DNA from 2 places in the Paenibacillus sp. FSL R5-0887 genome. Region 1 is predicted to be linked to the other one. Evidence: a T-box and tRNA genes for the amino acid it is inferred to sense, from the RefSeq annotation. Region 1 holds a T-box; the other holds one or more tRNA genes.
What was found. A T-box is a leader RNA that pairs with one kind of tRNA and senses whether it is charged. The one in region 1 lies ahead of MKY14_RS15620 (arginine--tRNA ligase), so its partner is inferred to be a tRNA-Arg.
Positions count from the first base shown of each region.

Region 2: it has a tRNA-Arg gene. The T-box ahead of MKY14_RS15620 (arginine--tRNA ligase) is inferred to sense a tRNA for this amino acid. The anticodon was not compared.

Region 1 covers NZ_JBBOCE010000001.1:3,501,713-3,505,569, forward strand. The annotation lists gene MKY14_RS15610 (beta strand repeat-containing protein) at 1-555, opposite strand, end outside; gene MKY14_RS15615 (hypothetical protein) at 601-960, opposite strand; T-box leader at 1,210-1,428, shown strand; gene MKY14_RS15620 (arginine--tRNA ligase) at 1,469-3,334, shown strand; gene MKY14_RS15625 (GH36-type glycosyl hydrolase domain-containing protein) at 3,396-3,857, opposite strand, start outside.
Region 2 covers NZ_JBBOCE010000002.1:1,965,594-1,969,450, forward strand. The annotation lists gene MKY14_RS26490 (sugar-binding transcriptional regulator) at 83-1,135, opposite strand; tRNA gene MKY14_RS26495 (tRNA-Arg) at 1,404-1,478, shown strand; gene clpP (ATP-dependent Clp endopeptidase proteolytic subunit ClpP) at 1,672-2,268, shown strand; gene MKY14_RS26505 (GDSL-type esterase/lipase family protein) at 2,358-2,996, opposite strand; gene MKY14_RS26510 (PdaC/SigV domain-containing protein) at 3,108-3,857, opposite strand, start outside.

The DNA.
Region 1 (3,857 bases):
GGCACCTGTTGCCCCAGTCTCTCCTGCTCCGGTCGCTCCAGTTGCTCCGTCTGCTCCCGTTGCACCAGTCGCCCCAGTCACTCCATCTGCCCCTGTTGCACCTGTCGCCCCAGTCTCTCCTGCTCCGGTAGCACCCGTTGCTCCATCGGCTCCGGTCGCTCCCGTTGCACCAGTCGCTCCGGTCGCGCCAGTTATTCCTTGCGTTACACCAAGCAATTCTGCATGTACAAGTCGATGGGCAGTCACAATCTGGCCAACGCTATTTTTTCCCCATACTGAGATTTGAATCGGATCATCTACCAGACTTGTAGTTGTAAAAATAAATTCAAACGCATCAAAATCGGCATAATAATCACGTGTTATAACTTCATTAGGTGCTACATTTATCAGCTCGCTGACATATAAAGTTCTTGTCCCATCCATATAGTATCCTTGAACAAGAGCCATTGATGAATCAATGTCACTTCGGTTATCAATTTTGACAGTAACATGCTGAGTAGGTCTTACACCCCCTACCATACTATTGTCTATCGGTCCGGTAGATAAATAACTCAATTTCTCATCACTCCTTTAACGTTAACTGTGTCACAAAAATAATTATTAAATTAATACTGCCTGCTTCTCCCACGCAACTATGCGATGAGGATCTACCAATGCCCCCGAGTTCTGTTTTCCCCAGACTGAAATCCCAACCTCTGCTTCAACTGCTTCTACTGTTGTAAACACAAATTCAAATGCGTCCAAGTCGGCAAAATAGTTCTTAGTTAAAACTTGATTAGGTGCTAGATTTACTGTTTCATTCACATACATCGTTCTTGATCCGTTAAGAAGGAAACCTTGAATAACTAGATTATAAGGATTAAGAGAATCCCGATTAACTACTTTTACGGTTACCAGTTGCGACGGTCTGACCCCTAGGATTGGGCTGTTATCTATAGGTCCAGTAGAAAAGATAGCCATGTTTTATTCACTCCTCCCTTCCACTACAAATTGAAAGATTAGTGGCTCCGTATAGTAATATTCCTTGGCTTGAGTTAGCGTGTGGACTGTTGTGCAAAGGAACAGCTGGTCCTATAACAAGACAGCCTTCTTTTTCCAAATTTATAATCTACTAATCTGATAAGCTAACAACAAAGAGCAACCAAGATTGTTAAGAAGCTAACCACTATTGCTTTTTATGAAATATTAGGTATACTGGTAAAAATTAATTAAGCATCGATGAGCGGGAGAGTAGTTAACGAGATCTAGTCCTCAGCGAGCCGGGAGAGTGTAAGCCGGTACAGATCCCTTTAATGAAGCGCACCCGTGAGATGGACTTCTGAACCTTAGTAGGAAGTCCCGGCTGAAGGCCGTTATCCCGTAAGGTGGCTGAACAACTTGTTCAGCAACGAGAGTGGTACCGCGAGCGCTAAAGCCCTCGTCTCTTTTGAGACGAGGGCTTTTTTGTATTTTCAAAGGAGGGTATACCATGTTAAATCAAATCATCAAAGACGGAATCGAGCACAGTGTACAACGTGTATTCAATACCTTAGGAGCTGACTATCCAGAGGACATTGCCATTCTGATCGAACAGCCAGCAAATCTAGAGCATGGTGATTATTCATGCAATATTGCTATGCAGCTAGCCAAAACTCTACGTAAATCCCCAATGGTCATAGCAGAATTAGTGAAAGCAGAGCTTCAATTCCAAGGGCGCTTCGCCGGTCTTTTACAAAAAGTTGAAGTCGCTGCTCCCGGATTTATCAATTTGTATATGAATTGGCAAAGCTGGGCTGAACATTCCTTTGAACTGCCTGCCAGCACTGGGGAAAAAGTCATCATCGAGCACACTTCTATCAACCCCAACAAAGCCGCCCACGTAGGTCATCTAAGAAACGCCTGTATCGGCGATACTCTAGTCAGAATTATGAAAAGAACTGGGTATAACGTAGAGGTCCATAACTACATTGATGATCTCGGCAATCAGCTGGCGGATACAGTTGTTGGATTATTAAATATATCTTTAGAAGGGGAACACCAACGTTTCGGTGATTTTTGCTGGGATCTTTATGCCAAAGTGAACAAAGAATATGCGCTGAACCCTGAGATGACACATAAGCGCACAGATATACTGCACTCCCTTGAACAAGGGGGCGGTAACGAAGCCTGGCTGGGCAACCTTGTAGCTGAACGCATCGTTAGAGAGCATGTAGAGGAAATGAAACATTTTGGAATTTATTATGATTTGCTGGTATGGGAGAGCAGTATTTTAAAAGAGGGATTTTGGGTAGCCGCAGCTGAGCTACTGAAGCAGACAGCCGTTTTTGTACAAGAGACTGAAGGTAAACTCGCAGGCTGCTGGGTGCTAAAGCAAGGAACAGAGGCTAACATTGGAGCGGATTCAGAGGAGCATCAGCTCGATAAGGTGCTGGTGCGTTCGAATGGGATTTTAACGTATACAGCCAAAGATATTGCCTATCATCTCTGGAAATTTGGTCTTTTGACCAAAGATTTCTCCTATAGCGAATTCTCGTCCGGTTTATGGACAACTGGATTAACTGGAACCCAAGAATCTTATGGGCAGGCGGACAGAGTCATCAATGTGATCGATTACAGACAGGAATATCCACAACAGATGGTTAAGCAAGCCTTAGGGGCACTAGGTTATAACGAGCAAGCAGACAAACTCCATCATGTGAGCTATGGTGTTGTATCTCTTAGTCCCGCTTCGGCGGCCGAGCTGGGTATAGATATTTCAGAAGGCAAATCTTCTTATGCTATGTCCGGGCGCCAGGGAATCGGGATTAAGGTAAGCGATCTGGTGGAGCTTATGGAACAGAACATTGAGCACACACGTTCCGATAAAGACGGCCTGTCCAGCCGATTGATTGCCACTGCTGCGATTCGCTACTATCTGCTGCGGTTTAATTTAGGAACGGAAATCGTGTTTGATTTCAAACAGGCTACCGAAATATCCGGCAATACCGGAGTTTATCTGATGTATACTTTTGCGCGTGCGACAAGCGTTTTGAGTAAAGCTACGATCCCAATCCTTACAGCTGCCGCACAGCTTCAGTTCCCTTCCGAATTGGAAAAAGCAGAGCTTGCGCTGCTAAGACAGCTAAGCCTCTGGCCCGAGATATTACATTCAGCAAGTATAGAGTTAACGCCAAATACGCTCTGCACTTACGCACATACCTTAGCTACACTGTTCAACAACTTCTATTCTGCATGTCCGATTCTAAAAGGAGATCCAGCTACGATCAAATTCCGCCTCTGGCTCACTTCAAGATTCAAGGACATCTTGGGAGATGTGCTCGAAGTGCTTGGGTTACCGACACCGAGCCGAATGTAAAAAACACAAAAAAAGGGCAATTTCCGCGCTTAACGCGGAGATTGCCCTTCTATATATAATGTTACTTATAAATCTCTATCACATTTCCAACTTCCGTGCTGAGACGATCAAAGTCCGCACGTTTGATGCGAACACCACCACTACGATAGCGGTTAGGTGTACCTTCTGTTTGTACTTCCGTACCGTTGATAGTAATTTGACTAATCTCACGCCCTGTAAGGTGATAGATAAAGTCTACCTTAGTGCCTGCATATTCAAAGCTGAAGTGCATTCCATCCAGCGATTCCGGCAGAATCGGGTCAACAATTAAGTCTCCACCTTCCGTACGGATCCCCAGTGCATTCGAGATTAACTGGTTCATATAGATCCCAGGACCGCTGGAATAGATTCTCCAGCCACCTTTAACAGCTACGTCACCATTGCGCAGTTTATCGAAATTCTCCTGTGCCTCATAACGGGTGTTAAATTTACCATCCGAGCTACTGAAATAGGAGTTAGCTTGACGTAGTTCAGCGTTTGGCAC
Region 2 (3,857 bases), on a different contig from region 1:
ATTCAAAACAGACGGTGAGGTCTGTCATGACAACAATGTTAAGTATGATGCAAGAAGTATGTTATTGCCTGCAATCTAAAAACTACGAAGATAGCTGTAGTTGATTGTCAATTTCCTTGCCTATTTCTACTGCAGCAGCCTCGTCCGTGACGAGAATATTCTCCTGCCCGAAACGCAGCATGGCATGAATGGCTTTGGCCTTGGGTTTGCCTCCTGCAATACCGATGACTTTCTCTGTCCGGATAATATCTTCTAGACGTAGACCCATCGTAAGCATGGTATGGACAACCTGACCCTCTTCATTGAAATAATAGCCAAAAGATTCGGCCACTGCCCCTTCACCCTGTATTTCCGAGACTGTAGCCTCGTCCAGTTTGCGGCGGCGGGTCATTTCAATGGCATCCCCAATCCCATGTACAATAATACGCGAACTACGGATGGTTTGTACAATCTCTCCAATATTAGAGTCAAGTGCCAGCGATTGGTATGCATCCCCGCTAAGCAAATCAGGGACATGCAACAACCGGTAGTTGGCTCCAACCCGCTTTGCCATTGTTGAGGCAATCGTGTTGGCTTGAATCTCCATACTCTCTCCTAATCCTCCACGCGCCGGAACAAACCAAGCGTTCTTATAGGAAAGGGACAACGGCGGTGCCAGTTGATCAGCCATATCGGCAAGCGTCGATCCACCTGTGACGGCAACTGTATCATCTGCGCGAAGTATACTCAGCAGCGCTTTCGCACCCGCTCGGCCAAGCTCTCGTTTGGTGAACGGCGATGACTCACAATCACCCGGTACTACAATAACTTTATCCAGACCATACGTTGCTCGAATTTTCTCTTCCAGCTCATCCAGACCAAATAGGCTCTTAACAACCGGCTCTAGCAAATCAAGCAGTCTACGTCCAGCAGCGCTAATGCGCATGCCAACACTCTCGATCTCAATAAGCCCTTGCGATTTCAGAAGATCCGTCTCGGCACGCAGTACCCGCTCAGTCATATCTAGCGAAGCGGCTAGCGTTCTGCGCCCAATAATATCGGACAGCATGATCTGATGAAGAATCGTGTACCGTCTCTTAAGGGTTTCCATGAGATCAGGCAGAAGCTGCTTTTGGATATCTAATAAATTACGCATACTTTCACTCCTGCAACTTCGTCTTCCTCTATTCCCTTGTTCATGGTCTCAAAACGTCCCGGGTAAACTTTTTAAGTCCCACCCATATTCTAACCAAATATTGCTCGAAGCGCAAGTCTTCCGAGAGTAGAATTCTCAAGCGCTTGTCTTCTTATACATTAATAAGGTCAGAAAAAGATATAGCGCCCGATGCCTGTCCCTAGAGCGCTTGTCCAGTATTAATATTACATTGCAATTGTGTAAAAATTGTATTATAATCATTTTTGTTGCGCCCGTGGTCCAATGGATATGACGTAGGCCTCCGAAGCCTGAGATCCAAGTTCGATTCTTGGCGGGCGCGCCATTAATTTCATTTTTGCACATAATTTAGTAGTGCCTATACTACTACTTAACCAAAGAGCCGCTTGTCGGCTCTTTTTTTTGAATATAAGTTTGACTTTCTTTGACTTTTTGTTTGAATTTGTTTATCATGTGGGTAATACGGCAAGAGTAAAAATGAATACATTTGAAGAACCAATATCAAGGAGGTTTTCCACGTGAGTTATATTCCTATGGTAGTAGAACAGAGCAACCGCGGCGAGCGCGCTTATGACATCTATTCCCGCCTGCTGAAGGACCGCATCATTTTCCTTGGAACGGAGGTTAATGACGTGGTAGCCAATTCTATCATCGCACAAATGCTGTTCTTGGCTGCCGAAGATCCTGACAAGGACATTCACCTTTACGTGAATAGCCCAGGCGGTTCCATTACTGCAGGTATGGCTATTTTTGATACAATGCAGTACATTAAACCAGACGTTTCCACCATCTGTGTGGGTATGGCAGCTTCCATGGGAGCTTTCCTGCTAAACGCTGGCGCCAAAGGCAAACGCTTCGCACTGCCTAACAGCGAGATCATGATCCACCAGCCTTTGGGTGGTGCTCAAGGTCAAGCAACGGACATTGAAATCCGTGCCCGCCGCATCCTTAAATTGCGCGATAAGCTGAACCGTATTCTAGCAGAACGTACGGGTCAACCTCTAGAACGTATTGAGAAGGATACAGATCGCGACTACTTCATGACTGCTGCAGACGCGGCTGAATACGGTATCGTAGATAAAGTAATCGAGAAGACATTGCCTAGCGGTGTGTAAGCTATAAAGTAAAAATATAAAGAGGCTGTGCTCTATCCGTTATGGTTAGAGCACAGCCTCTTTATATTTTATAGAAGACCTAAATCCAATTAAGCCAGCCCGCCATAACCTAGCGCATCCAGCTTCTCGGCAATTACGCGATAACCCCGGCCATTCGGATGCAAATGATCAATGGATAACAGCCCTCTCTCATTTCCTGCGAACTCACTGTAAATCGAAGCAAATCCACATACTCGGCTGCTGTACTGTGCTGCGTATTGATTAAACTGCCTGACCCACTCTGTCGCACCAACCACCTGAGGATAGGGGTTATATAATCCCACAATTCTAATGATAAAAGGTCTACGCGTCCTCGCCTTCAATTGTATAAGGATATTCATAATTGCAGAGAAATTTTGTTTGCATTCCTGAAGCGATCTGCGCAGTTCTGCGGATAAGTTGCCTTGCTGTCTTGCTGCTGATTTGGCCGCGTGAATCAAATCATTACCACCGATAGACACAGTGATGATATCGGCTACTCGAACGGCCTCACGCATCATGGAATTTCCGCGCAGCCGCTGCTCCAGCTCTGAAGTAGTCATTCCGTTCACGCCTAAATTCGTAGAGGCTACAGTAGTCCGCAGTCTCCCTTCTGCCATTCTACGGTACACCGGTACAAAACCGTTACCTGGCAGAGCACCAAATCCAGTCGTCAAGGAATCGCCAATTGCAGTATATTGGTAGCCCATAGCTCTCCCCCGTTCATAAACTAGTTACTCCCTTTAGCATATGAACAAGAGACAACTCTGGTAAGGGGGAGATGTCTTGTGCCGACATTAGCGGAGACGAAGCATTTCCATTTATTTTATGCCAGCAAACGGGCTACTGCCATCCGGCAAAAGCTCTTTGAAACTAAAAGTATACTCAGGGAAGCCTGCAGCATACGCTGTGTACTCATATAATTGGAAGAACAGAACAACCTTGTCGTCCTTCAGATAGAAATATTTCTCCGTATTCAATCCGTTGAATCCTCCCAAATAACTATCCTCTGCCTTCAGCAGCTTGCTCAGCTTTGCATTCAGCTGTTTTTTGTAGTTTGGATTAGCTCCAAACAGGTCGCCCAACAGTAGACGTTTACCATCCTTAAGCGAGAAGGTGAAGGCTTCACGGTTAGTCATTCCATGGGCGCCGCCCGTATCACTATACTGATGCATCACTATGCTGATCACACCATTCTGATTGTAGGTCACTACATAACCTGAATCATAGGTGTATTTGGGCTCTGCTCCATCTCGATCGGAGATATCCTGTTCTGCACCCGCCGCGAATTTCATAACACTTTCCTTCAAAGTATTATTAATAGCTTGTTGCGCACTGGAGTTGCCCAATCCACTGATCTTCGGATAATCAAGCTGAATAAAAGCTTCTGCCCGATCTTTAGCATAAGTTTCCGTGGTTACCGTTAGCGCGTTCTGCGGTCTGTTCACCACATTCAGCCTACTGGCGGCCCGACTCCAATCTACCTTATAACCCATATAATCATTTAACAATCCTGATGGAACATAGAGGCGATTATTAATTAACTTCCCTTCATACTCTCGAATGAAATA